2 regions of the Streptomyces kanamyceticus genome follow, and region 1 is predicted to be linked to the other one. Evidence: riboswitches for the same ligand, from Rfam matches in the RefSeq annotation. Region 1 holds a riboswitch; the other holds the start of a gene.
The links. Region 1 has a riboswitch for glycine ahead of gcvT (glycine cleavage system aminomethyltransferase GcvT). Riboswitches for the same ligand answer to the same signal wherever they lie in the genome.
Positions count from the first base shown of each region.

Region 2: it holds a riboswitch for glycine, as region 1 does, so the genes downstream of both, gcvP (aminomethyl-transferring glycine dehydrogenase) here and gcvT (glycine cleavage system aminomethyltransferase GcvT) in region 1, are expected to answer to the same signal.

Region 1 covers NZ_CP023699.1:3,199,898-3,214,105, reverse strand. The annotation lists gene CP970_RS12890 (HSP90 family protein) at 1-419, opposite strand, end outside; gene CP970_RS44180 (hypothetical protein) at 431-580, opposite strand; gene CP970_RS12885 (GntR family transcriptional regulator) at 839-1,381, opposite strand; gene CP970_RS12880 (alpha/beta hydrolase) at 1,565-3,127, shown strand; gene CP970_RS12875 (L-serine ammonia-lyase) at 3,147-4,517, opposite strand; gene glyA (serine hydroxymethyltransferase) at 4,706-5,968, opposite strand; gene gcvH (glycine cleavage system protein GcvH) at 5,992-6,369, opposite strand; gene gcvT (glycine cleavage system aminomethyltransferase GcvT) at 6,468-7,592, opposite strand; glycine riboswitch at 7,628-7,741, opposite strand; glycine riboswitch at 7,742-7,869, opposite strand; gene CP970_RS12855 (AAA family ATPase) at 8,000-8,689, shown strand; gene CP970_RS12850 (enhanced serine sensitivity protein SseB) at 8,766-9,545, shown strand; gene CP970_RS12845 (enhanced serine sensitivity protein SseB C-terminal domain-containing protein) at 9,665-10,477, shown strand; gene CP970_RS12840 (ABC transporter permease) at 10,831-11,835, shown strand; gene CP970_RS12835 (ABC transporter substrate-binding protein) at 11,938-13,692, shown strand; gene CP970_RS12830 (ABC transporter permease) at 13,842-14,208, shown strand, end outside.
Region 2 covers NZ_CP023699.1:8,549,305-8,563,512, forward strand. The annotation lists gene CP970_RS37150 (DUF881 domain-containing protein) at 1-752, shown strand, start outside; gene CP970_RS37155 (FHA domain-containing protein) at 835-1,797, shown strand; gene ftsR (transcriptional regulator FtsR) at 1,840-2,583, shown strand; gene CP970_RS37165 (bifunctional nuclease family protein) at 2,659-3,132, shown strand; gene CP970_RS37170 (MerR family transcriptional regulator) at 3,303-3,920, shown strand; gene CP970_RS37175 (DNA polymerase IV) at 4,005-5,444, shown strand; gene CP970_RS37180 (PRC-barrel domain-containing protein) at 5,526-5,903, opposite strand; glycine riboswitch at 6,048-6,146, shown strand; gene gcvP (aminomethyl-transferring glycine dehydrogenase) at 6,339-9,227, shown strand; gene CP970_RS37190 (DUF5999 family protein) at 9,371-9,577, opposite strand; gene CP970_RS37195 (hypothetical protein) at 9,901-10,485, opposite strand; gene CP970_RS37200 (hypothetical protein) at 10,969-12,489, shown strand; gene CP970_RS37205 (substrate-binding and VWA domain-containing protein) at 12,495-14,208, opposite strand, start outside.

The DNA of each region.
Region 1 (14,208 bases):
CCGTCGTCGCGGGCCCGCCACTCGACGGGCGGCGCCGAACGGTCCCGCGCCGAACGGCTGACGACCCGGATCTCCTCGGCGACGACGAAACAGGCGAGCAGCCCGATCCCGAACTGCCCGAGGAACTCGGCGCGGGCGCTCTCCAGGCCGTCCCGCTTGGAGCTGCGCCCGATGGTCGCGAGCAGCCCGTGCACCTCGGCCTCGGTGAGCCCGACGCCGCTGTCCTCGACGCGCAGCTCGCCGTCGCCCGGGTACAGCCGCACGACGGCGGGCGCGTCCGGCTCGAAGACCCTGCGCGCGGTCACGGCGTCCACGCCGTTCTGCAGCAGTTCGCGCAGATAGACCTTGGGACTGGAGTACAGGTGGTGCGAGAGAAGGTCGACGAGCCCGCGCAGGTCGACCTGGAAGCTGTGTGCCATGCGCCCGGGGCCTACCGCGCCGTCCGGTTCCCGGGGGTGCCCGCGGGCACCCCCGCGCCGTACGGGAAGACGTCCGTGTCGTACGCGCACGCGTGCACGTCGTAAGCGTCCACGTCGTACGAGCGGGAGAACAGGCTCCGGGTGCCTTCGGGCAGGCCCATGTGCGTTCCTCGGTCGGGGGCGAGTGCGGGGTCCGGAGCCCGGAAGGGGGTCGGGCTCCGGATGGATGCGCATACATCCACGCTGAGCCTGTCAAATCCCCTGGCCCGGGGCATCCGTAGAACTACGCAATTGCCTACGCAATCAACGGCCGGTCGGTGGGCAGCACCGGCGCGGGCAATTCGTAGAGCCCGGTCCACCGGCGATCCGCTCGTGGAGCGACCGCCGGTCCGCGTGGCCGTCGTCGGTGGTGGGCACGGTCAGCCGATCCTGATCTCGTAGCGCAGCCGCTGCCGGTGGGCCGGCATCGCCATCTTGTCGACCTGGAGGGGGCGGTCGTCGGCGTCCAGTGTGACCCGGCTCAGCTGGAGGATCGGTTCGTCCGGGGCCAGGTTCAGGGTCTGGCGTTCCGTCGCGTCGGGCATGCGGGCGATCACGTCCTCGCGTACGCGCACGCCGGTGTAGCCGAGTCGGGCGAGGAGGGTGACCGCTCCGCCCGGGATCTTTCCCTTCTCGGCGAGGCGGGTGCCGCGGGCGATGTGGGCCGGGTAGTACGTGTCCGTCAACTCGATGGGTTCGCCGTCGAGTTGGATGATCCTGCGGCGTACGACGACGGTTTCCGAGGCGGGCAGGTGGAGCAGGGCCGCGACGTCCTCCGGAGCGGGCACCTCACCGGCGTACGTGATGTGCTGGCTCCCCTTGCCGCCACGGGCGGCGGCCTCGACGCCCCAGGCGTCGGGCTGCCCGCTCTCTCGCGGCGTCAGGTACGGCATCGAGGTGCTGACCCACATGCTCTCGCTCACGGCGTCCTCCGGGGTGCCTGGCTTCCAGCCTTGCCGCTTCACACGCTAAGCGACCCGGTCCGGGCCCACGTCAACGACGATTTGCCCGCGTCGGGACGGGATGTCGCCGGAACCGACCCCCTCGTCCACCCCTCAGACAACCCGGGGCATCCTGCTCCCTGAACCGATCCCGGGAGTCCCTCCTTGAACCGCGCCGGACGGCACCGCCGTCACCCCCTCGCCCTGCCACTGGCCGTCCTGTCCCTGGCCGCCGCCTCGCTCGTCGGCTGCGGCGGCACGGGCGGCACGGGCGGCACGGGCGGTTCCGGTGCGGAGGAGCAGGCCGCGCTCAAGCTGTTCTACGGGCAGAAGCTGACGTGGGCCGACTGCGGGGACCTGAAGTGTGCGCGGCTCACCGTGCCCAGGGACTACGGCCACCCGGAGAACGGGAAGACCTTCGTCCTGCCGGTGACGAAGGCGGCGACGGCCGACCCGGACGAGCGCGTCGGCTCGCTCGTCTACAACCCGGGCGGGCCCGGCGCCTCCGGTGTGAGCGACCTGAAGGCGGACGGTGGCGAGGTGTTCAGCCGCGCCGTGCGCGCCCGCTTCGACATCGTCTCCTTCGACCCCCGCGGCGTGGGCGGCAGCAAGCCCGCGGTGACGTGCGCGCAGGACACCGGTGAGGAGTCCGGGGAACCCGAGCCGATCACCCCCGCCACCGCGAAGGACCGCGCCCGCGCGTTCGCCGCGGCCCGCGCCGAGGCGGCCGGGTGCGTACGGGCCAGCGGCGGCATCCTGCGCCAGGTCGGCACGGTGGACGCGGCCCGTGACCTGGACGTCCTGCGCGCGGCGCTCGGCGACAAGAAGCTGACCTACCTGGGCTGGTCCTACGGCACGAGCCTCGGCACCTCGTACGCCGAACAGTTCCCGCACCGCGTCCGCGCCCTCGTCCTGGACGGCGCGATCGACCCCTCCCTGAACTGGCGGCAGCGCGCGCTGAGCCAGGGCACCGGCTTCCGCCGAGCCGTCGACGACTACGCCGAGCAGTGCGCCGACATCGCGGGCGACAGCTGCCCCGGCGCGACGCCGCGGGAGATATCCGAGCTGATCGAGGAGCTCTACGAGCAGGCGGCGCGTGAGCCGCTGCCGGTCGACGACGAGGATCTGTACGACGTCGACGCCAGGACGCTGCTCGACATCGTCACGGGCGCGATGTACACCCCGGAGGACCAGTGGGAGGACCTCTCCGAGGCGTTGAGCGCGGCGGTGGACGGCGACGGCACCAAGCTGGCGGCGCTGGCCGAAGGCGACGAGCCGTCCACCGACTCCCACAAGAAGCCGCGCGGCACGGACCCCGAGAACGACGACGAGGCCATCCTCGCCGTCAGCTGCCTGGACACCCCGCACCCGCGCACCGCAGGCCCCTACTGGAACGCCCTCGGCCCGGCGGGGAAGGCCGCGGGCGTGTACGGCACCTCAAGCGTCGTCGACGAGCTGACCTGCGCGAACTGGCCCACCGGCACCCAGCGCCCGCACCGCGTCAGCGCCAAGGGCGTCCCGCCGGTCCTGGTGGTGGGCACCACGGGCGACCCGGCCACGCCGTACGAGGAGGCGCGGGCGCTGGCGGAACAGTTCCCCGGCGGCATGCTCCTGACCTACGAGGGCGTGGGCCACACCGCGTACGGCCGCGCGGGTTCCTGCGTGACCGAGGCCGTCGACGCCTACCTCATCACCAGGAAGCCGGTCGGCTCCGACGCCACCTGTTGACGCACCCGGCCCCGCCGCCTCAGCACTCGATGATGTTCACCGCGAGCCCGCCCCGAGCCGTCTCCTTGTACTTGACGCTCATGTCCGCGCCCGTCTCCTTCATGGTCTTGATGACCTTGTCGAGGGAGACCTTGTGGGAGCCGTCGCCGCGCATCGCCATCTTCGCCGCGGTGACGGCCTTGACCGCCGCCATGCCGTTGCGCTCGATGCACGGGATCTGCACGAGGCCGCCGACCGGGTCGCAGGTCAGGCCGAGGTTGTGTTCCATGCCGATCTCGGCGGCGTTCTCGACCTGGGAGGGGGAGCCGCCCATGACCTCGGCCAGGGCGCCCGCCGCCATCGAGCAGGCGGAGCCGACCTCGCCCTGGCAGCCGACCTCGGCGCCGGAGATCGAGGCGTTCTCCTTGAAGAGCATGCCGATGGCGCCCGCGGCGAGCAGGAAGCGGACCACGCCCTCCTCGTCGGCGCCGGGCACGAAGTTCATGTAGTAGTGCAGGACGGCGGGGATGATGCCCGCCGCGCCGTTCGTGGGGGCGGTGACCACGCGGCCGCCCGCGGCGTTCTCCTCGTTCACGGCCATCGCGTAGAGCGTGATCCACTCCATGGCGCGGGCCTGCGGGTCGCCCTCGGCGCGCAGCTGGCGCGCCGAGTTGGCCGCGCGGCGGCGGACCTTGAGGCCGCCGGGCAGGATGCCCTCGCGGGACATGCCGCGGGACACGCACGCCTGCATGACGCCCCAGATGTCGAGGAGGCCCGCCCGGATCTCTTCCTCGGTGCGCCACGCCTTCTCGTTCTCCAGCATCAGCGCGGAGATGGAGAGGCCGGTGTCGGAGGCCAGGCGCAGGAGCTCGTCACCGGTGCGGAAGGGGTGCTTCAGCACCGTGTCGTCGGGGACGATCGGGTTCTCGCCCGCGACGGCGTCCTCGTCGACGACGAAGCCGCCGCCCACCGAGTAGTACGTCTTCTCCAGGACGGGCGCGCCGTCATGGCCGTACGCGAAGATCGTCATGCCGTTGGCGTGGTACGGCAGCGCCTTGCGGCGGTGCAGGATCAGGTCCTCGTCGAAGTCGAAGGCGATCTCGTGCATGCCGAGCAGGTTCAGCTTGCCGGTCGACTTGATCTCCTCGACGCGGTCGTCGGCCGACTCCACGTTCACCGTGCGCGGCGACTCGCCCTCCAGGCCGAGCAGGACGGCCTTGGGGGTGCCGTGCCCGTGCCCGGTGGCGCCGAGCGAGCCGTACAGCTCGGCTCGTATCGCGGTGGTGTGGGCCATCAGGCCCTCGTTCTTGAGGCGGCTCGCGAACATGCGGGCAGCGCGCATCGGACCGACCGTGTGGGAGCTGGACGGGCCGATGCCGATCGAGAACAGGTCGAAGACCGAGATGGCCACGGGAAACTCCAATGGTGGTTGGTAGACGCCGTTGTCTGCCGGGTGGTGCAGAGGTACGGGTGGTGCAGAAGAACGGACAGCACGGGTGGTGCCGGGCGCGAGACGTGGTGCGGGGCACCGCGCCCACTGTCCTCAGTGTCCAGTGTGCGCGGTGCCCCGGAAGAACGTACGAACTAAAGCGTACGAAACTACTTCAGGCCGGGGTACAGCGGGTGCTTGTCGGCCAGAGCGGTCACCCGGGCCTTGAGGGCCTCCGCGTCGAAGCCCGGCTTCAGGGCCTCGGCGATGACGTCGGCGACCTCACGGAAGTCGTCGGCGTCGAAGCCGCGCGTGGCGAGCGCGGGGGTGCCGATCCGCAGGCCCGACGTGACCATCGGGGGGCGCGGGTCGTTCGGGACGGCGTTGCGGTTGACCGTGATGCCGACCTCGTGGAGGCGGTCCTCGGCCTGCTGCCCGTCGAGCTCGGAGTCGCGCAGGTCCACCAGGACCAGGTGCACGTCCGTGCCGCCGGACGCCACGCCGACGCCGACGGCCTTCGCGTCGTCCTGCACCAGGCGCTCGGCCAGGATGCGGGCGCCGTCCAGGGTGCGCTCCTGTCGCTCCTTGAACTCCTCGCTCGCCGCGACCTTGAAGGAGACGGCCTTGGCCGCGATCACGTGCTCCAGAGGGCCGCCCTGGAAGCCCGGGAAGACCGCGGAGTTCAGCTTCTTCGCGAAGTCCTTGTTGCGGGCCAGGATGATGCCGCCGCGCGGGCCGCCGAGGGTCTTGTGCGTGGTGGAGGTGACCACGTCCGCGTACGGCACCGGGTTGGGGTGCAGGCCCGCGGCGACGAGCCCGGCGAAGTGCGCCATGTCGACCCACAGCTTCGCGCCGACCTCGTCGGCGATCCGGCGGAACTCCGCGAAGTCCAGCTGGCGCGGGTAGGCGGACCAGCCCGCGATGATCACCTTGGGGCTGTTCTCCTTGGCCAGGCGCTCGACCTCGGCCATGTCGACCAGACCGGCCTCGTCCACGTGGTACGCGACCACGTTGAACTGCTTGCCGGAGAAGTTCAGGCGCATGCCGTGGGTGAGGTGGCCGCCGTGCGCCAGGTCCAGGCCGAGGATCGTGTCGCCGGGCTGGGCGATCGCGAAGAGGGCGGCCTGGTTGGCGGAGGCGCCCGAGTGCGGCTGGACGTTGGCGTACTCGGCGCCGAACAGCTCCTTGACCCGGTCGATCGCGATCTGCTCGGCGACGTCGACGTGCTCGCAGCCGCCGTAGTAGCGGCGGCCGGGGTAGCCCTCGGCGTACTTGTTGGTGAGGACCGTGCCCTGGGCCTCCATGACGGCGACCGGAGCGAAGTTCTCCGAGGCGATCATTTCCAGGGTGGACTGCTGGCGGTGGAGCTCGGCGTCGACGGCGGCGGCGACGTCCGGGTCAAGCTCATGGAGAGGGGTGTTGAGAAGCGACATCACACGATCCCTATCGGTATGGGTCAGCCGGCGGTGAAGGCGGTGTACTCATCGGCGGAGAGCAGGTCGTCCGGCTCGCCGGTGATGCGCACCTTGAACAGCCAACCGCCCTCGAACGGGGCGGAGTTGACCAGCGACGGGTCCTCGACGACGTCCTGGTTGGCGGCGACGATCTCGCCGGTGACCGGGGCGTACAGGTCGCTGACCGACTTGGTCGACTCCAGCTCACCGCAGGACTCGCCCGCGGTCACGGTGTCGCCGACCTCGGGGAGCTGGGCGAAGACGACGTCACCGAGCGCGTTGGCCGCGTGCTCCGTGATGCCGACGACCGCCACGCCGTCCTCGGTGGCCGACAGCCACTCGTGCTCCTTGCTGTAACGCAGCTGCTGGGGGTTGCTCATGTCCTGAATTCTCCTGTACGCGGGGGAGTGCTGATGAACGGGGGAGCTGAGGGAAGGCCGCGGCGGCCGCGAGCGCTGTCCCCGGCGCTCGTGAAGCGTTACTTCTGACGCTTGTAGAACGGCAGCGCCACGACCTCGTACGGCTCGTGCGTGCCGCGGATGTCGACGCCGACACCCCGCGTGCCCGGCTCCGCGTGCGCCGCGTCGACGTACGCGATGGCGATGGGCTTGCCCAGCGTCGGGGACGGGGCACCCGAGGTGACCTCGCCGATGACCTTGCCGTCGGCGACCACGGAGAACCCGGCGCGCGGCACCCGGCGGCCCTCGGCGATCAGGCCCACGAGCTTGCGCGGCGGGGCGGCCTCGGCGCGCTCGGCGGCGGCCGCGAGCGCCGCGCGCCCCACGAAGGAGTCGGACTGCGAGGTCTTCTCGAACTTGACGACCCGGCCCAGGCCCGCGTCGAACGGCGTGAGGGCGGCGGTCAGCTCGTGCCCGTACAGCGGCATGCCCGCCTCCAGGCGCAGCGTGTCGCGGCAGGAGAGCCCGGCGGGGACCATGCCGACGGGCGTGCCCGCCTCCATCAGCGCGCTCCACAGCTTCTCGGCGTCGCCGGGGGAGACGAAGAGCTCGAAGCCGTCCTCGCCGGTGTAGCCCGTGCGGGCGATCAGGGCGGGGACGCCCGCGACGGTGCCGGGCAGGCCCGCGTAGTACTTGAGCCCGTCCAGGTCGGCGTCCGTGAGCGACTTCAGGATGCCGGAGGACTCGGGGCCCTGGACGGCGAGCAGCGCGTACGCGTCGCGGTCGTCGCGGACCTCGGCGTCGAACTGGGCGACCCGGTCGCTCAGCACGTCGAGGACGACCTGGGCGTTGGAGGCGTTGGCGACCACCATGTACTCGGTCTCGCCGAGCCGGTAGACGATCAGGTCGTCCAGGATCCCGCCGTCCGCGGCGACGATCATGGTGTAGCGGGCCCGGCCGAGGCCGACCGAGCCGATGTTGCCGACCAGCGCGAAGTTCAGGAAGTCCGCGGCCGCGGGGCCTGTGACGGTGATCTCGCCCATGTGCGACAGGTCGAAGAGACCGGCCTTGGTGCGCACGGCGTTGTGCTCGTCGCGCTCGCTGGCGTACCGCAGCGGCATGTCCCAGCCCGCGAAGTCGGTCATGGTCGCGCCGAGCGCGCGATGGGCGGCATCGAGGGCGGTCAGACGGGGGGCAGTGCTCATGAAGGGAACTCCCAGGGCATGACGGGCGAGGTCGATCCTCCCCATCTGTCATCGGAACCTGAGAGGTTCGCCGGGAGTGTCCCCGTACGCGGGGTACCCGGCTTGCACCTTGGGTGGGACCGCAGGAGCGGTCCGCTTTTCAGATGTGCCTCGCCCGCGCGGTACGGGGCCTGAGAGATTCAAGGGAGGGACTTGCTCCTTCGGCGCCCCAGTGCGTCGTCGGCACGTCGTCAACGTGTCGTACGACGGCTGCTGGGAACTCTCCCGCGCGGATTCAAACGGCCGGTATGGAGTTGGCGGGCACATCATTGCACGCGACCCTGCTGAGGGGGAGCCGTGGCCCGGGAATGCTCTTGTGCCGCATTACCTTCTCTTTACACTTGCCGGGGAAGCAGTACGTGACCGCTATGGGGAGGCCGATCACGGTGCGCAGCAAGGCCAGTGTCTACGCCACGACCACGGGGGTGGCGCTGCCCAAGCAGGCCATCGCCCCAGCCAGGGAGAGCTGTGTCCCGCTCCCGGTCGCCGTGGTCAGGGACCTCAGACAGCGGGCAGGACACAGCCCGCACCGCCTCACCTTCGCCGCCGGCGACCTGGTCGTCGTCTCGGGACTGCCGGGCGGCGGCAAGTCGACGCTGATGCGGCAGGCGGTCGAAGGGCCGCGCGTCGACTCCCAGGACACCCGCGACCGCTGGGCCCGCCGCATGCCGGGGCGGCTGCCGTACGCGGTCTACCGCCCCCTGGTCCGCCTCGCGCACTACGCGGGCCTGCGCCGCGTGCTGCGCTCCGGCGAGAGCGTCGTCGTACACGACTGCGGCACCCAGGCGTGGGTGCGCCGCTGGCTCGCCCGCGAGGCCGTGCGGCGCGGCACGACCCTGCACCTGCTGCTCCTCGACGTGCCCGCCGACACCGCCCTCGACGGCCAGCGGGCGCGCGGCCGCGGCGTGTCGCGGTACGCCTTCGCCCGGCACCGCAGAACGGTCGGCCGCCTGGTCGGCGCCGCCGAGCGCGGCGACCTGCCGCGCGGCTGCGGCTCCGCGGTGCTCCTGGACCGGCGGGCCGCGGGAGTGCTGCGGGGGATCGGCTTCGAGAGCTGAGCCCAGCTGAGCCCGCCGCCCGTCGGGGATAGGGTTCGAGCCGCAGGCAGAGCGGTCGCGAGCAGGGGTTGGACAGATGGACTTTCCGGCGCAGGCACATGCCCATCCGTACGGCGGATGGCCGGGCAACGAACTGGAGGAGGTGCTCGCGACCTCCCTCGGCGCCGCGGCCTCCGCGGGCGGGCGCATCGTCGAGGTGCTCGGGCGCAGCCCGATCTGGATCCCGCTGCCGAACGGCGGCGGCCCCGAGAACGGCACGCTCGACCTGCCGACGCTGGAGATCGACGGCCAGGCGTACGTCCCGGTCTTCAGCTCCGAGCAGCAGTTCCGCCAGGCCCTCGGCGACGCGGCGGACCGGATGGGCCACACCGTGGCGCCCGCCGTCGAGTTCGCGCGCGGCCTTCCCCCGCAGCTGGGCATCGCCCTGAACCCGGACGGCACCGTCGGCGTCCCGCTGCCGCCCGCGGCCGTCGCCGAGCTCTGCCGCGCCGGACGCACCCCGCTGGACGGGCCCGCGGGCGGCGGGCGGGTACGTCTGTACGAGCCGGACTGGCAGCACGACCCGGTGGACTTCCTGGCCGCGGCGGGCCGGGAGTTCGAGGCGACGGGCGTGGTGCTCACGGCGCGCCGCTGCCTGGCCGACGTCGAGACGGACGACCCGACCCTCTTCATCGGCGTCGAGCTGTCCACCTGGGACGGCAACGCGCGCGACCTGCCGATGGAGGCCCTTGCTCGGGCTCTTGGTCAGACGCCCGCGCCGTGGCCGGTGAACCTCGTGCTGCTCGACGTGGCGCAGGACCCGGTGGGCGACTGGCTGCGCGAGCGGGTGCGGCCCTTTTATCACCGCGCGGCCTGAGGCCACGTACGTCAAGTCCGCGCCGGGATCGCCGCTTAAGCTGGTTTCATGACCCGGCCGGGGCACAGTGGTGCCCGGCGACGGGGTTCGTCGGTTTCGTCATGAAGGGGCGGTTACGGGTGAGTGCGTCGGGCACGGCCGCGGGCGATGGGGTCTCCCCTGGACGGGCTGGTTCGAGCCTCGGGGGACAGGTCGAGCAGGTGCTGCGCCAGGTGACGCCGGGGCGCTACGACGCCTACGAGGCACTGCTGCGCGCGCTCGCCGCCGACCAGGTGTGGATGCTGCTCTGGCACGGCCAGGCCGGATCCCCCGACGCCCAGTACGGGAACATGGAGATCGAGGGGCTCGGTTACGCACCGTGTGTGACCTCCGCCCAGGAGCTCTCCGCGAGTGGCTGGAACCGCAGCTATGAGGTGGTGCGCGGCGTCGACGTGTCCCGCACCCTCTACCCCGACCACTACGGCCTCTGGCTCAATCCGCACGCCCCCGGCGGCGGCGTCGGCATTCCCTGGCTGGATCTGCGCCGTATCGCCTCCGGCCTGGACCTGCTGCCCGCGGGGCCGCTGAGGCTGACCGAGCCGAGCATCGAAATCCCTCAGTTCTACGCCTTGTTGACGCAGAACGCGCACCGCACGCCCGCGGTCCGCTCGCTGCGCAGGGCCTGGGTGCAGCCCGCGCTCGGTGCGCCATATCTGGCCATCGGCCTCGATGTGTACGACACGTCGCCGCCGTCGGTCGACGCGGTGCGCACGATGATGCAGCAGTCCATCGGGGCCGTGCCCGAGGGTCTTCCCGTGTCGACCGTCGCGATGTCGGACGAGGACGACCCGGTCGCGATGTGGCTGCGCGCGAACGCCCGGCCGTTCTACGACCGCGAGGCCCAGGCGGCTCCCGCGCCCGCCGGTGGGTACGGCTACCCCGCGCAGTACTGATCCGCGCCACATCGCCGTACTGATCCGCGCCACTCACCACACATCGCGGTACTGATCAGCGAGAACGGGCGTGATGTCCGTTCTGATGCGGGTGGGGCCCTATGGGTTCCTGTGCCGCCTTGCACCCCAACTGCCCCGTGTTCGACCCTCGTTCACTCGCGTCCGGATAACGGAACACCTCGATCAGCATCACGTTTACGCATCCTTTCACCGCCAAGGCTGGTAACAGATCGCGACGGGCATGAAGACTCCCGCTCCAAGGGGCCTTCGCCCCTGTGTACGACGGACTGATCACGTCGCTACAGCGGCAAGTGCGGGCCGGTCACCACCGGTTGAGAGGGGTCCCTGCCACGATGACGGCACCATTGCATGACACACCTGCGGACGCGGACCCGACCGAGGACGTCGCCCCCGCAGTTGATGCAGGGGTGAAGAAGGTCGAGGGTCGGTCCCTCAAGCAGATCGCCTGGAACCGCCTGAAGCGGGACAAGGTCGCCCTGGCCGGCGGCATCACGGTGCTGGTCCTGGTGCTTGTCGCCATCTTCGCGCCCCTGATCGTGAGCCTGCTGGGGCATCCGCCCAACGACTTCCACCAGGACAAGCTCGACGAGCTGACCAACCTGCCCAAGGGCGCGCTCGGCGGAGTGAGCAGCGACTTCCTCTTCGGGGTCGAGCCCAACAAGGGCCGCGACGTCTTCAGCCGCATCGTCTACGGCGCGCGGATCTCGCTCCTCGTGGCGTTCCTCGCGGCCATCGTCGCCGTGGCGCTCGGCACGCTCTTCGGGATCATCGCCGGTTACTTCGGCGGCTGGGTCGACGCGCTGATCAGCCGCGTGATGGACGTGCTGCTCTCGTTCCCGCAGCTGCTCTTCATCATCTCCCTGGTCTCCGTCCTGCCGGACGACCTGCTCGGACTCACGGGCACCAGCGTGCGCGTCGCGATCCTCGTGATGGTCATCGGCTTCTTCGGCTGGCCGTACGTCGGGCGCATCGTCCGAGGCCAGACGCTTTCGCTCCGTGAGCGCGAGTACGTCGAAGCGGCCCGCAGCCTCGGCGGCGGCCGACGCCACATCCTCTTCCGCGAGCTGCTGCCCAACCTGGTCGCCCCCATCACCGTCTACGCGACGCTGATGATCCCGACCAACATCCTCACGGAGGCGGCCCTCAGCTTCCTCGGCGCCGGCGTCAAGCCGCCGACGGCCTCGTGGGGCGGCATGCTGCGCGACGCGCTCGAAACCTACGAGCACGATCCGATGTTCATGGTCTTCCCGGGCGTGACGATCTTCATCACGGTCCTGGCCTTCAACCTCTTCGGCGACGGGCTGCGGGACGCGCTCGACCCGAAGGGGACGCGCTAGAAGTCCTCAACTGACTTGCCCCTGCCGCACGTCAGGTGGCTCTCCCCATGGTTCTCCGGCAGCTCATGGCCAGGGACCGCGAATCTCGGAGGTTACGAGAAAATGCCCACAGTTTCCTCGAAACGACGGCTCACCGCTGGTGCGGCCCTCGTCGTCGCGGCGCTGGTGACCACCACGGCCTGCGGCAGCGGTGACGGTGACGGCGACGGCGGTAAGGGTGCCGGTTACAACGCGGCGCTCGACAAGGTCGCCAACGCGTCCAAGAAGAAGGGGGGGACGCTGAAGATGGTCGGCAAGCAGGACCTCGACTCCGCCGACCCCCAGCGTGCCTACTACGGCATGTCGTGGGACTTCATGCGCTTCTACACCCGCCAGTTGGTGTCCTACGACACCAAGCCGGGCAAGGGCGGCACGAAGCTGGTCCCGGACCTCGCGACCTCCACCGCGAAGATCTCCGACGACGGCAAGACCTACACGTACAAGCTGCGTGACGGCGTCACCTGGGAGGACGGCTCGAAGCTGACCTCCAAGGACGTCAAGTACGGCATCGAGCGCGCCTGGGCGACGGACACCATCACCGGTGGTCCCGGCTACATCCGCCAGACGCTCGACCCCAAGAAGGAGTACAAGGGGCCGTACAAGGACAAGGGCGGTCTGAAGGCGATCGAGACGCCGGACGACCAGACGATCATCTTCAAGCTGCCCAAGCGCAACGGTGACTTCGAGCAGTTCCTGGCCATGCCCACCGGTTCGCCGGTGAAGGAGGCCAAGGACACGAAGGCCAAGTACACGCAGCGGCCGTTCTCCGCGGGGCCTTACAAGTTCCAGGAGTACAAGTCCAACAAGAAGATCGTGTTGGTCCGCAACGACAAGTGGAAGAAGTCCTCGGACCCGATCCGCGCCGCGCTGCCCGACAAGATCGACGTGACGATCTCCGCCAACCTGGAGGAGAACGACAAGAAGCTGATGGAGGGCGACTTCGACGTCGACCTCAACGGCACGGGCATGACCCAGTCCGGCCGCGTCACCGCGGTCTCGGACCACCGTGCCAACGTCGACAACATGCACACGTCCTTCGTGCGCTACGTCGCGCTGATCCACACGGCGAAGCCGTTCGACAACGAGCACTGCCGCAAGGCGGTCTTCTACGCCACGGACTTCGCGAGCCTGCAGCAGACCCGCGGCGGCAAGGTCGCGGCCGGTGACATCGCCAACAGCACCTTCCCGGTGGCGATCCCCGGTCACAGCGACTACGACCCGTACGGCGTCCTCAAGCGCAAGGGCAAGCCGGACCTGGCCAAGGCCAAGGACGAGCTGAAGCAGTGCAAGATGCCGAACGGCTTCAGCACCAAGCTCACCGCGCGCAACAACAACCCGGGTGAGGTCGACGCCGCCGAGGCGCTCCAGGCCCAGCTCGCGAAGGCCAACATCAAGGTCGACGTCGACGCCCTCGACGGTGCCGACACCTCCAGCATCACCGGCTCGCCCTCCGTCGTGAAGAAGCGCGGCTACGGCATGACGATGAGTGGCTGGGGCCCCGACTTCCCGTCGGGTCAGGGTTACGCGCAGCCGCTGTTCGACAGCCGCTTCCTGAACCCGACCGGTAACTACAACGAGTCCCAGATCAAGGACAAGAAGATCGACGGGCTCTTCGACAAGGCGATCGCCGAGACCGACCCGGTCAAGGCGGGCGAGGTCTACAAGGAGCTCGACAAGCGGATCCTGGACCAGGCCGACTGGATGCCCTTCCTCTACGAGAAGAACATCACCTGGCGCGGTTCGAGGCTCACCAACGCCTACATGTCCGACGCGTACAACGGTCGTTACGACTACGTCTCGCTCGGCGTCGTCAAGTAACCGCCTCAAGTAACTGCCTTTGCAGTACCAGTAGTTGATTGACCGTCACATCGCCGCCGAATCCCGCCAGTCCGAAGGGCAGGTGATGGCCCCGGGCGATGACCGGGACCCCTCACAAGGGGGTCCCGGTCACCGCCGGGCCGCGCACAGTGCTTGCTTATCTCATCCGGCGCCTGATCGCCGTAATCATCATGGTGCTGGTCGTACTGCTCGCGACCTTCACCGTCTTCTTCATGCTGCCCAAGTGGGCGGGACAGGACATCGCCGTCCTCTTCGCCGGCAAGGCCACCGGAGCCGAGCAGATCGAAGGCATCCGGACCAAACTCGGACTCGACGATCCACTTCTCGTCCAGTTCTGGGACTTCGTCAAGGGCATCCCGATGGGGCGCGACTACGTCAACGGAAGTGACGTCACGCACTGCCCCGCGCCCTGCTTCGGTTACTCCTTCCGCACCGAGGCGCCCGTCTGGGAGACCCTCAAGGACGCGCTGCCCGTCACCGCCGCGCTCGCCGCCG
Region 2 (14,208 bases), 5.3 Mb from region 1:
CCGCGCCGCCCGCACCGGAGCCGCCGCGGCTCACGGGCAGGCAGCGCCTTGCACAGGGGCTGTGGCCGCCGCGGGTGACGCGGCCTCAACTCATCGTGGCCCTGTTGCTGTTCGTCCTCGGCCTCGGCCTGGCCATTCAGGTGCGGTCCAACAACGACAGCAGTGCGCTGCGCGGCGCACGCCAAGAAGATCTCGTACGCATCCTCGATGAACTGGATGACCGTACGCAGCGTCTGGAAGAGGAGAAGCGGCGCCTCGAGGAACAGCGGACCGGGTTGGAGAACAGCTCGGACCAAGCGGAAGAGGCCCGCAAGCAGACGGTCGAGCGAGAACGGCAACTCGGCATCCTGGCCGGCACGGTGGCGGCACAGGGGCCCGGCATCACGCTCTCCATCAAGGACGAGAAGGGGGCGATCGAGGCGGACATGCTGCTCGACGCGATTCAGGAGCTGCGCGCCGCGGGCGCCGAGGCCATCCAGATCAACGACGTACGCGTGGTGGCCAACACCCATCTCTCGGACGCGAACGGTGGCGGCGTGCGGGTGGACGGCCGCAAGGTCGGCGCACCGTACCTCTTCAAGGTGATCGGGAAGCCGCAGGATCTGGAACCTGCGCTGAACATCCCGGGAGGCGTGGTGCAGACTCTGGAGAAGGAGCAGGCCACGGTCGGCGTGACCCGCTCGGAGAAGATCGTCGTGGACGCCTTGCGACCTGCGAAGCGGCCTGACTACGCTCGGTCGTCCTCCCCGTGAGGCGGGGACGCATGAGGGCCGCTGGTCAAGGGCATGAGGTTGCGGGGGGTCGGCGCACCGAAGGGGTGGTGCGTGGTGGAAACTGTTTGGTGGATACGGACGTTGTGAGGATGTCTGGTTCACCGATGAATACCGGTGTGTGCAATCAGGGTTCGTCCTGCCCCACGGGCGGGTCTGTTTCGGTCAAGGGGAATCGCCCGTGAAGTTGTTTGCGAAGTTGTTCGGCAAGAGCGCACGTGAGGACAGTGGCAATCCCGCCACCGCCCGGCACCGTGCCCCGCGCCATGGAGATGGTGAGGACCAGGGGGCCGAGCGCCCCATGTTCCGTGATCAGGTCGCTGGTCCAGGTGGTGACATTTCGGGTGGTCAGGGCGCGTCGTCTGTTGACCCTGCCGGTCCCGGCCGCATAGGTTTCGGAGAACCGTCAACCTCAAGTACGGGTGGAGGGTTCACTCCCGACCCGTACGCAACGAATGCCCGCGCGGGGCAGCCGCGGCAGGAGGATCCGTCCATGGCCCTGGTGTGTACGAGGTGCGGGAACCGGAATGCGGAGGCGAGCCGCTTCTGCTCCAACTGCGGTGCGCCGCTGCGGGCCGGGGCGACGCCCGAGCGGGCGTCCGAGACGACCTCGACGATCTCCATCTCCGGCCTTGAGGCCTACGACGCGGAGGTGACCGGGCAGAATCCGTCGCCCGCGCTGTCTCCGGAGGCGCAGGCCGCCGTCGACGCGCTGCCGTTGGGCTCGGCGCTCCTCGTGGTGCGTCGCGGTCCCAACTCGGGCAGTCGTTTCCTGCTCGACGGTGATCTGACCACGGCGGGGCGTCACCCGCAGAGCGACATCTTCCTCGACGACGTGACGGTGTCGCGTCGCCACGTGGAGTTCCGTCGCGTGCAGGACGGCTCCTTCACCGTCGCCGACGTGGGCAGTCTGAACGGCACGTACGTCAACCGGGAGCGGATCGACTCCGTCGCGCTGTCCAACGGCGATGAGGTCCAGATCGGTAAGTACCGACTGGTCTTCTACGCGAGCCAGCGGGGCATCTGACCCTCTTCCCGATCCGTCCGGGGGGACCCCCAGGGAAGGTCCATGCTGCAAACACCGAGGGGCGGTGCCGGTCACGGCACCGCCGCCGCGGACCGTCGGCTCATGAGCATCGGTACCGTGCTGAACGAGCTGCGGGACGAATTTCCCGAGGTCACCATCTCCAAGATCAGGTTCTTGGAGTCCGAGGGCCTCATCGAGCCGGAGCGCACGCCTTCGGGCTACCGGAAGTTCAGCCCGGAGGACGTCGAGCGGCTCGCTCACGTGCTGCGGATACAGCGGGACCACTATCTGCCGCTCAAGGTCATCCGGGAGTACCTCGACGCCCTGGAGCGCGGTGAGCGGGCTCCGCTGCCCTCTCTGGGGCGACAGCGGGACGCCGGTGACACCGAGGGTCAGGACGACGTCGAGGGGCCGACCGCCGCCCGCGTGGGGCGGGACGAGCTGCTGGCCGTCGCCGAGATCGACGAGGTCCAGCTCGACGAGTGGGAGACGTACGGGCTCGTCGCTCCGCTGCCGGACGGTGGCTATGACGCGGAGGCGATCACGGTCGCCTCGCTCGTCGTCGAGCTCGGCAGGTTCGGAATCGAGCCGCGGCACCTTCGCGCCATGAAGGCCGCCGCCGAGCGGGAGGCCGGGCTCGTCGACCAGCTCGTCGCGCCGCTGCGGCGGCATCGTAATCCGCAGACCAGGGCCCACGCCGAGGCCCGTACCAAAGAGCTGGTGGGTCTCACGGGGAAGCTGCACTCGGCGCTGGTGCAGACCGCGCTCGGGGTCAGACTGCCCTGATCCGAGGGGTGCTCAGCCACTACTCGGCGGGTGCCCGACTACCCAAACCTGCCAGCCACGTCCTAGGGTTGCTGTGTGAACGAGCTCGACGTCGTAGGTGTCCGGGTCGAAATGCCCTCCAACCAACCGATCGTGCTCCTGCGTGAAGTGGGAGGCGACCGCTACCTCCCCATCTGGATCGGACCGGGGGAGGCGACCGCGATCGCCTTCGCGCAGCAGGGCATGGCACCCGCACGACCGCTGACCCACGACCTGTTCAAGGACGTGCTGGAGGCGGTGGGCCAGGAGCTCTCCGAAGTGCGCATCACGGACCTCCGCGAAGGGGTCTTCTACGCGGAGCTGGTCTTCGCGAGCGGTGTCGAGGTGAGCGCGCGTCCTTCCGACGCCATAGCGCTCGCGCTGCGCACCGGGACCCCAATCTACGGAAGCGACGGTGTCCTCGACGACGCGGGCATCGCGATCCCGGACGAGCAGGAGGACGAGGTGGAGAAGTTCCGCGAGTTCCTCGACCAGATCTCGCCCGAGGACTTCGGTACCAACAGCCAGTGAGCCGCCTCCGGGCGGCCCGCGCCGGACCATTCGGCTAGCCTTTCCCGGCGGTGAGACACGGGAAACCACTCTCAGGGTGATTATCACTCGGCGTGCCTAGTGTGGCGATCGTTGACGAGCCCCTGGTGACTGCCTACCGTCGAGAAGGCAGGTCAAGGAGGGAGGTCGGCGTGAGAAGCAGCGGCGACGGTACGGCGGTGGGCGGTCCGTACCCGTTTCACAGCGGCGCGGCCGATCACTCTCCGAAACGGCCCATGGCGGTCCAGGGGAGCGGGGACGCGACGTCCGAGAACTCCGAGCAGATCGGGTATCGCGGTCCCACCGCGTGCGCGGCCGCCGGTATCACGTATCGACAGCTCGACTACTGGGCCCGCACGGGCCTGGTCGAGCCCAGCGTGCGGGCCGCGGGCGGGTCGGGGACCCAGCGGCTCTACAGCTTCAGGGACGTCGTCGTCCTGAAGATCGTGAAGCGGTTCCTCGACACCGGGGTGTCGCTGCAGAACATCCGCACCACGGTCCAGCACCTGCGGGAGCGCGGGTTCCGTGATCTCGAGCGGATGACGCTGATGAGCGACGGGGCCACGGTCTACGAATGCACCTCGCCCAGCGAGGTCCACGATCTGCTCCAGGGCGGTCAGGGCGTCTTCGGGATCGCCGTGGGCGTCGTCTGGCGGGACGTCGAGTCCGCGCTGTCCCAGCTGCACGGTGAGCGCATCGACACCGGGGAGACGCTCGTCGGGCACAACCCCGCCGACGAGCTCGCCAGGCGCCGCAACAGGGCCGTCTGAGAGCCTCCGCCCCGACGCCCGCCCTGACGCCGCTTCGCATGGCGCGAGGCGGCGTTGTCAGTGCCATAGGGCAGCATCGGGTGTGTGAGAAGCGCGCCGACGATTCTGCATCTGGACATGGATGCCTTCTACGCGTCCGCCGAGCAGGCCGCGAAGCCGAGCCTGCGCGGGAAGGCCGTGGTCGTGGGCGGCCTCGGGCCGCGCGGGGTGGTGGCCACCGCGTCGTACGAGGCGCGGCGGTTCGGGGTGCATTCGGCGATGCCGATGGGGCAGGCGCGGCGGCTCGCGCCGAACGCGGCGTACCTCGTGCCGCGCTTCGGTCTGTACCGGGAGGTCAGCGAGCAGGTGATGGGGCTCCTGCGGGAGCTGTCGCCGCTGGTGGAGCCGCTCAGCCTCGACGAGGCGTTCGTGGACCTGGAAGCGGGCGGCGTCGCCGATGACGAGGCCTCGGCCAGGGCCGTGGGGGAGCGGCTGCGGTCGGACATCAGGGCGGTGACGGGGCTGACCGGGTCGGTGGGGCTCGCGGTGTCCAAGATGCTCGCGAAGATCGCCTCGGAGGAGGCCAAGCCGGACGGGCTCCGGCTGATAGCGCCGGGGACGGAGCGGGCCCTGCTGGGACCGATGTCGGTGCGTACGCTGCCCGGGGTGGGCCCGGCCACCGGGGACCATCTGCGGCGGGCCGGGATCATGACGGTCGAGGAGATCGCGGAGGCCGGGGAGGACGAGCTCGTACGACTCCTCGGCAAGGCGCACGGCGGCTCGCTGTACGCGATGGCGCAGGCCCTTGACGAGCGGCCCGTGGTGGCGGAGCGGGACACCAAGTCGGTCAGCGTCGAGGACACGTACGACGTGGACATCCATGACCGGGTGCGGGTCCGTACGGAGGTCTCGCGGCTTGCCGAGCGGTGTGTGCAGCGGCTGCGGGCGGCGGGGCACTCGGGGCGGACCATCGTGCTGAAGGTGCGGCGGTTCGACTTCTCGACGCTGACGCGGTCCGAGACGCTGCGGGGGCCGACGGACGATCCCGGGGTGGTGCGGGAGGCCGCGGCGCGCCTGCTCGAGTCGGTGGACACCACGGGTGGGGTGCGGTTGCTGGGGGTGGGGGTCACGGGTCTCGCCGATTACACGCAGGAGGACCTGTTCGCGCAGGCACAGGCCGCTGAGGCCGCTGAGGCGGGGGAGGCTGCTGGTGCGGAGGGGGAGTCGGGGGCGGATGAGGCTGCCCCGGGTGAGCCGCGAGCGGAGGTCGTCGAGGAGCCGGTGGCGCCGGCCGAGCGGCGGTGGGCGGCGGGGCACGACGTGCGGCACGCCGAGTACGGGCACGGATGGGTGCAGGGGAGCGGTCTCGGGCGGGTGACCGTGCGCTTCGAGACGCCGGGGTCAGAGCCGGGACGGGTGCGGACGTTCAGGACCGACGACCTGGATCTCGAGCCCGCGGAGCCGTTGCCGCTGGTCGGAGTGGGGGTGCCGAGCGGGTGGGCCGAGCTGGCTCGGGGGTGTGGGGCGCCTGGGGGCCAGGAGTGACAGGAAGCCGAGGTGCGGGCTCGGGCTTGCGCGAAGCCGCGAAGCAGCGGTGCCGCGGTGCCGGTGCGGTGTGGGGCCGGGTCAGGACGTTTCTGAGCCTGCGATGTGGCCGAAGTCCTGGTCCTGCGGGGGTGACTGCGGGGGCGTGGTGTCCAGACCGTAGTGGTGGTAGAGCTGGAGTTCCTGTTCGGGGGAGAGGTGGCGGCCCACGCCGAAGTCGGGGGCGTCCTTGATCAGGGCGCGGTCGAACGGGATGCGCAGGGTGCCGTCGTCGATCAGTTCGCTCGGTTCCAGGGGGACGAAGGCGTCGCGGCTGAAGAGTCCGGTGCGTATGGCCGCCCACTCGGGGGCACCGGTCGCGTCGTCGAGGTAGACCTCGTCGATCGTGCCGATCTTCGCCCCGTTCCGGTCGAACGCCTTGCGGCCGATCAGGTTCCGCGGATCGATGTCGGTCTGCACGGGCCCTCCAGCTGGTCGAGGGGTGTCGAATATGGGCGTAACTCATCTTTAACCGCTCGTACTCACTACGAAAGAGCACTTCGGGGCAGGCGGCCACTCGAACGAACGGCCGTGGTCCTCGCTGGTAGGCTGGCGGCTGGCTGCTGACCCCGTGCGGGAGAGCTCTCCGGGAGGTGATTCCGGAGGCGCCGAAGGAGCAAATCCTCCCCGGAATCTCTCAGGCACCCGTACCGCATGGACGAGGTCACTCTGGAAAGCAGGGCGGGCGTCGGGCGGGCACGTTCGGAACCCTTCCTCACCGACGGTGAAAGCAGATCTGTCTCGGGACTCGACGGGTCTGTGAAGCTCTCAGGTTGAGATGACAGAGGGGGAGGCCGTCCGGGTACCCGCGCCGTGGTACCCCTCGCAGGTCGTGCAGACCAGGAGGCCTCCGCAATGACTGCCACCAATCGCATCCCGCTGTCCGAGCTCGAGCAGGGCATCCCCTTCGAGCAGCGGCACATAGGGCCCGATGCGGAAGCGCGGGCCAAGATGCTCGCCCAGGTCGGGTACGGCTCGCTCGACGAGCTGACGGCCGCCGCGGTGCCGGATGTGATCAAGAACGCCGAAGCGCTGAACCTGCCCGGTGCGCGCACCGAGGCCGAGGTGCTCGCCGAGCTGCGTTCGCTCGCCGACCGCAACCAGGTCCTCGATTCCATGATCGGGCTCGGCTACTACGGGACCTTCACCCCGCCGGTCATCCTGCGGAACGTGATGGAGAACCCGGCCTGGTACACCGCTTACACGCCGTACCAGCCGGAGATCTCGCAGGGCCGCCTCGAGGCGCTGCTCAACTTCCAGACCATGGTCGCCGAGCTGACGGGGCTCCCCACCTCAGGGGCCTCGCTCCTGGACGAGGGCACCGCCGCCGCCGAGGCCATGGCGCTCTCGCGGCGCATGGGCAAGGTCAAGAACGGTGTGTTCCTGGTCGACGCCGACGCGCTGCCGCAGACCATCGCCGTCATCCAGACCCGCGCCGAGCCGACCGGCGTCGAGATCGTCGTCGCCGATCTGAGCGAGGGCGTGCCCGCCGAGGTCGCCGAGCGCGGTGTGGTGGGCGTGCTGGTCCAGTACCCGGGCGCCTCCGGTGCCGTACGGGACATCAAGCCGCTGATCGACCAGGCGCACGAGCTCGGCGCGGTCGTCACCGTCGCCGCCGACCTGCTCGCGCTCACGCTGCTCACCTCGCCCGGCGAGCTCGGTGCCGACATCGCGGTCGGTACGACGCAGCGCTTCGGTGTGCCGATGGGCTTCGGCGGGCCGCACGCCGGTTACATGGCGGTGCGCGAGAAGTTCGCGCGCAGTCTGCCCGGGCGGCTCGTCGGCGTCTCCGTCGACGCCGACGGCAACAAGGCCTACCGGCTCGCGCTGCAGACCCGTGAGCAGCACATCCGCCGTGAGAAGGCCACCAGCAACATCTGTACCGCGCAGGTGCTGCTCGCGGTCATGGCCGGAATGTACGCGGTGTACCACGGGCCCGAGGGCCTCAAGTCGATCGCGCGGCGCACCCACCGGTACGCGACGCTGCTCGCCGCCGGGCTCACCGCGGGGGGTGTCGAGGTCGTGCACGGCGCGTACTTCGACACGCTGACCGTGCGTGTCGAGGGCAAGGCGGAGGAGCTCGTCTCCGCCGCCCGCGAAGGCGGCGTGAACATTCACCAGATCGACGCCGATCACGTCTCCCTCGCCTGTGACGAGACGACCACGCGCAAGCAACTGGCCGCCGTGTGGGGCGCCTTCGGTGTCGAGGCCGACGTCGACGCGCTCGACGCCGAGGCCGCGGACACGCTGCCCGGCGGCCTGCTGCGCGGTGACGACTACCTCGCGCACCCGGTCTTCCACCAGCACCGTTCCGAGACGTCGATGCTGCGCTACCTGCGCAAGCTGGCCGACCGTGACTACGCGCTCGACCGCGGCATGATCCCGCTGGGCTCCTGCACCATGAAGCTCAACGCGACCACCGAGATGGAGCCGGTCACCTGGCCCGAGTTCGGGCAGCTGCACCCCTTCGCGCCCGCCCAGCAGGCGCAGGGCTACCTCACGCTCATCCGTGAGCTGGAGGAGCGGCTCGCCGAGGTGACCGGATACGACAAGGTCTCGCTGCAGCCCAACGCCGGGTCGCAGGGCGAGCTCGCCGGGCTCCTCGCGGTGCGCGGCTACCACCGCGCCAACGGCGACGAGCAGCGCACCGTCTGCCTGATCCCGTCCTCCGCGCACGGCACGAACGCCGCGAGTGCCGTGATGGCCGGGATGAAGGTCGTGGTCGTGAAGACCGCCGACGACGGCGAGATCGACGTCGAGGACCTGCGTGCCAAGATCGAGAAGCACCGCGACGAGCTGTCCGTGCTGATGATCACCTACCCGTCGACGCACGGCGTCTTCGAGGAGCACGTCGCCGATATCTGCGCCCAGGTGCACGAGGCCGGTGGCCAGGTGTACGTCGACGGGGCCAACCTCAACGCCCTGGTGGGCCTCGCCAAGCCGGGTCACTTCGGCGGCGACGTCTCGCACCTGAACCTGCACAAGACCTTCTGCATCCCGCACGGCGGCGGCGGTCCCGGCGTCGGTCCGGTCGGGGTGCGCGAGCACCTCGCGCCGTACCTGCCCAACCACCCGCTGCAGCCCGCGGCAGGTCCCGAGACCGGGGTCGGGCCGATCTCCGCCGCGCCGTGGGGCTCGGCCGGGATCCTGCCGATCTCCTGGTCGTACGTACGCCTCATGGGCGGCGAGGGGCTCAAGCGCGCGACCCAGGTCGCGGTGCTCTCCGCCAACTACATCGCCAAGCGCCTCGAGCCGCACTTCCCGGTGCTCTACACCGGTCCCGGCGACCTCGTCGCGCACGAGTGCATCATCGATCTGCGGCCGCTCTCCAAGGAGACCGGTGTCAGCGTCGACGACATCGCCAAGCGGCTCATCGACTACGGCTTCCACGCGCCGACCATGTCGTTCCCGGTGGCGGGGACGCTGATGATCGAGCCGACGGAGAGCGAGGACCTGGTCGAGATCGACCGGTTCTGCGAGGCGATGATCGCGATCCGTGCGGAGATCGAGAAGGTCGGCTCCGGCGAGTGGGCCGCGGACGACAACCCGCTGCGGAACGCGCCGCACACCGCCGCCGCCCTGGGGGGCGCGTGGGAGCACGGTTACAGCCGTGAAGAGGCCGTCTTCCCCGCCGGTGTCGTGGCGTCGGACAAGTACTGGCCGCCGGTGCGCCGCATCGACCAGGCGTACGGCGACCGGAACCTGGTCTGCTCCTGCCCGCCGCTGGATGCGTACGAGGACTGATGCGCGCGGCCCGCTCGGTGCGGGTCATGCGTCGGGGCCGGTTCGGAGACTCATCTCCGGGCCGGCCCCTTCTTCGTTCCGCTGTGCGGATGTGTGGTGCGGATGCCCTGTGCGGATGCGCCGTGCGGATGTGCCGGCGGTGCTCAGGCGGCCGTCATGATCTGGTCGGTGCCCAGCGGTCGGTGCGGGGCGATGATCTGGCCGTCCGGCAGCAACTCACCGGTGTCCTCGAAGATCAGGACGCCGTTGCACAGCAGGCTCCAGCCCTGCTCCGGGTGGCTCGCCATGAGCAGTGCGGCTTCCCGGTCGGCGGAGTCGGCTGTCGGGCACGGTGGTTGGTGCTGGCACATGGAAGGGTTCTTTCGCTGTGATGAGATGGCTGTGACGTCTGTCCTGTGGCTCGATGCGGTGTTCATAACCGCCCCCCGTTGTAGTTGGTCCGATCCCAGTGTTGCCCTACGAGCGTCAATCCGCAGGGATTTTGCCGCAGCGGCTCCTACTGCTTAATGACGTATCACCCGGCCGGACGGTTCAGCCCAACTCCCCTGTCTCTTCGGGTGGTTCGGGGTGGCCCGGGCGGGCTAGTCCACTTGGGTGGGCAGCGCTGTGCCCCGCGGCCGGTGGCGGCGGGGCACGTGCGGAAGGACGGTCCCGAGCGGGCTCGGGCGTGTCGTCAGGCGGGCGAGCCGAGCAGCGGTGCCGGTGCCAGGCGGTGGGTGAGGACCGGCAGGAGGTCGGCGACGCGGTGCGGGCGGTGGGCCGCGATGCCGGGCGGGGCGGGCGCGAGGGGGACGAGCAGATCGGTGGCGGCCAGTGTGCCACCCGCGCCGTCGTCCGTGCAGTCGCGGTGCAGCCAGAGGGTGAGCATGTAGAGCTCGGGCACCGAGAGCAGCCGGGGCTGGCAGGGCATCGGCATGGCCTCCGCGTGCCGCAGGGCGCGTTCGGTGGAGGCGATGTAGGGGCCCTCGAAGAAGTGCGAGAAGGCCCAGCCGTCCGGGGTCAGCATCGTGTCGGCGGCGGCCACCGCGCGCTCGCCGCAGCGGATGAGGAAGCGCCAGCCCGCGAGGCGGGTCGGCGAGGTGCCTTCCGGCGTGATGCGGTCCAGCACGTGGACGGGCAGCGGGAGTTCGGGGCTCGCCGGGCTTTTGGCCGCGCGCAGCGAGGGGGTGCGGGCCTCGCGTACGGCTGTGGGGGAACCGAGTGCCGCGAGGACGCTGCGCAGGGCGGGCGCGGGGGCAGGGGGAACTTGCAGCGGCATGGTGGGTCGCCTCTCTCATACGACAGGCACGGTGGAGCGGGGGACAGATGCGGACGGCGCTGTCAGCTCTGGGCCAGAGGGGCGGGGGCAGTGGACCGCGAGCGCCAACTCTCTGTCTCGGAGCGGAGTTTATACGAGACGTGTTCGGACGGTGTTTCATCTAGACGTGGCAGATATTCCCGGCAAGGCGGCAATGAGCCGTCCTTGTGCGGTATTTCTCCCGATATTGCTCGGGGCCCGCTTCCGTGACCTCGACGTATCAGGCCCGTGCGGTCGGCTGAATTTCGCCGGTATATTTGACCAGGCGCTCCGGAAGCGAATCTTCACGATGCCGCATGCCTGGCGAATGTGCCGTACGGCAACTCCGTCCAGCGTAGCGGTCAGGCGTCATCCGTGGGGCGTTATGGATCACATCGACTGGGCATCATCCCCCGTACACAGCGGCCGGATCCTTGGCTGCCCATCCGAGGGAGGGACGCTTCGATGGGGGAGAAGGTCGTGGCGGGCACGTTCGACTTGTCCGATCGACATGTGTACAGGAAGAAGCTCCAGGCGTGTCTCAAGGGGCTCGAGAGGCTTCTGGCGGAGCAGCGGTTCGACCGGCCCAAGAATCTGATGGGCATGGAGATCGAGCTGAATCTGGCAGGGCCCGACGGACTGCCGAGAATGTTGAACGCACAGGTTCTCGAGCGCATCGCGAGCCGGGATTTCCAGACGGAACTCGGAATGTTCAATCTGGAAGTGAATATCGCCCCGCACCGTATGGGAGGACGTGTTCTCGACCAGCTCGCGGAGGAACTGCGCACCGGACTCAACTATGCCCACAGAAAAGCGAACGAACTGAACGCGGGCATCGTGATGATCGGCATTCTGCCGACGCTCGGCCGCGCCGACCTGGTCTCCGCGAACCTCTCCGACGTCGACCGCTACGCCCTGCTCAACGATCAGATCGTGGCGGCGCGCGGCGAGCACTTCGCGCTCGACATCGAGGGCGTCGAGCGGCTCACCTGCACGTCCTCGTCGATAGCGCCCGAAGCGGCCTGTACGTCCGTGCAGTTGCACCTCCAGGTCACCCCGGGCCGGTTCGCCGATGTGTGGAACGCGGCGCAGGCGGTCGCCGCGGCACAGATCGCCGTCGGAGCCAACGCGCCGTTCCTGTTCGGCCGCGAGCTGTGGCGCGAGTCGCGGCCGCCGCTGTTCCTGCAGTCCACCGACACGCGCCCGCCCGAGCTGCGGGTCCAGGGGGTGCGGCCGCGCACCTGGTTCGGGGAGCGCTGGATCACCGGTCCTTACGACCTCTTCGAGGAGAACCTGCGCTACTTCCCCGCGCTGCTGCCCCTGATGGAACAGGAGGACCCCCTCGGCGTCATCGACGCGGGCGGGGTGCCGCAGCTCGGCGAACTCGTCCTGCACAACGGCACCGTGTACCGCTGGAACCGCCCGGTGTACGGCATCGCCGACGGCGTCCCGCACCTGCGCGTGGAGAACCGCGTGCTGCCCGCCGGGCCCACCGTCACCGACGTCATCGCCAACGCCGCCTTCTACTACGGGCTCGTGCGGGCGCTCGCCGAGGAGGCGCGGCCCGTCTGGTCCCGGCTGCCGTTCGAGGCCGCCGAGCGGAACTTCGACGCGGCGTGTCGGCACGGCATCGAGGCCCGGCTGAGGTGGCCGCGCAGGGGCAGGCTCGGGGGCATCACCGAAGTGCCCGCCGTCCAGCTCGTACGCGACGAACTGCTGCCGCTGGCCGCCGCGGGCCTGGACGCGTGGGGTGTCGAGCCCGCCGACCGCGACCTGTACCTCGGGATGATCGAGGAGCGGTGCAGGCGCCGCGTGAACGGGGCGTCCTGGCAGACGGCGACGTATCACCGGGCGCGGGAGCGCGGGCTCGACAGGGAGGCCGCGCTCGCCGCGACCACCCGGCGTTACAGCGAGCTGATGCACGCGGGCGAGCCCGTGCACACCTGGCCCGTGGGGCTCAGGGAACCGGCCGTGCCGCTCGGCTGATCGCGTCAGCCCTGCTTGCTGCCCGCCTCCATGATGGCCTTGAGGATCACCGCGTGGATCTGCGCCGGGTCGTCGACCTGGTGACCCGAGCCGCCGCTGGCCTCGGCGATCTGCTGGACCTCCTCCTTGTCCGCGTCGGGGCCGACGGCGATCGCGATGATCGGCACCGGCCGCTCGGGGTCGGAGAGCTCGTCGAGCTGGGAGATGAGGGAGCCGCGGGAGATGCTGCCGGGGTCCTGGTTGGCGCCGTCGGTCAGGATCACCAGCGCGTTGAACTTGCCGCGCGCGTAGCCCGCCTGCGCGTCCTTGTAGGCGGCGAGCGTGGTGTCGTACAGGCCGGTGGCACCACCGGGTACGGGCTGCAGGCCGCTGAACGAGGCCGAGAGCCTGTCACGGTGGGTGGCGCCGCCCTTGCGGTCGCCGAGCCGCTCGGTGGGCTGCAGCTTGCGGTAGTCCCGCGCGCCGTCCAGCCGCGTGGCGAACTCCCAGAGACCGATCTGGTCCTCGTCCGTGAAGCCCGCGAGCGCCTGGAGCAGCGAGGACTTGGTGACCTCCATACGGGACTGGGCGCGCCCCGGCACCAGTTGGCGCATCGACTCCGACGCGTCGACGACCGTGTTGAGCCTGGCACTCTGGACCGTGATCGTCCACATGCCCAGGGTCTCCTGGATCTCCTTGTCCGACGGCGGCTCGCTCGCCTCGTCGGCGTAGGGCTGCGGGGTACGGCCGCCCGCCCCCGTGACCAGCTCGTCCGAGGGCTTGTCGGGGTCGGTCCTGAAGCCGTGCTTCGCCAGGATCCGCTCTCCGTCCTCGTCGCTGAACATGGTCATGAAGCGCAGGGCCGCGCGGCTCAGGTCCGTGGACATCCCGGCGTCGTCCACCAGTGCGTACGGGTAGTCGAGGCGGGGCGAGCCGTCCTTGGGGTAGAAGAGGTCGAGGCTGTTCTCCTCGCCCGCCGACGCGTTGTGCGCGAACGCGGCCTGCTCGGAGACGACCAGCGCCTGATTGCGGCGGGGGTTGCCCTTCTCGGCTCCTGAGCCGTCTCGGGCCAGGGTGTCGAGGAGCTGGCCCTCGCTGTCGGTGGTGCGGGTGGAGAGCGCCTTGGCCAGCGCGGCGGCCTGGGTGTCGCCCTCCTTGCCGCCCTGCTTCTTCGCCGACGCGCCGATCTTGGAGAGGGCGAGCAGCCCGGTCGCGCTGCGCGCGGGGTCGGCGGCGCCCAGGCGCAGCTTGTCGCTCTTCATGGCGGCGGTGGTCAACTCCGGCCAGGCGTACGTCTTCTTGGGCCAGCCCAGGGTCTCGGCGGCGGACGGCACCATGCCGATGCCGATGGGCGAAGAGGCGATGTTGCCCGCGGGCGAGACCTTGGTCTGCTTGGTGCCGAGGCCGACGCGCTGCATCCACACGTCGGAGTCGGGCACCCACACGTCGTACGCGGGATCGCCCTTGCCCGCGCGGAGTTCCTCGGCGACCTCGAACGAGTCGCGGGCCCTCACCCGCACGTCGATGCAGTGTCCGTCGGAGGTGATCTCGTTCTCGCGGGCGTCGTCGGCGGCCTCGCGGAGGGCGGGGGTCACATCGGGCGCGGCGACGACGTTCAGGCGCACCGCGTCGTCGTCGCAGGAGCCGCCGAAGGACAGCAGGCCGCTGCGCGCCGCCACCGCCGTGCCGCCTGCCACCACGAGAACGAGGGCCGTGGCGATGGCGACCGTGCGCCCGCGC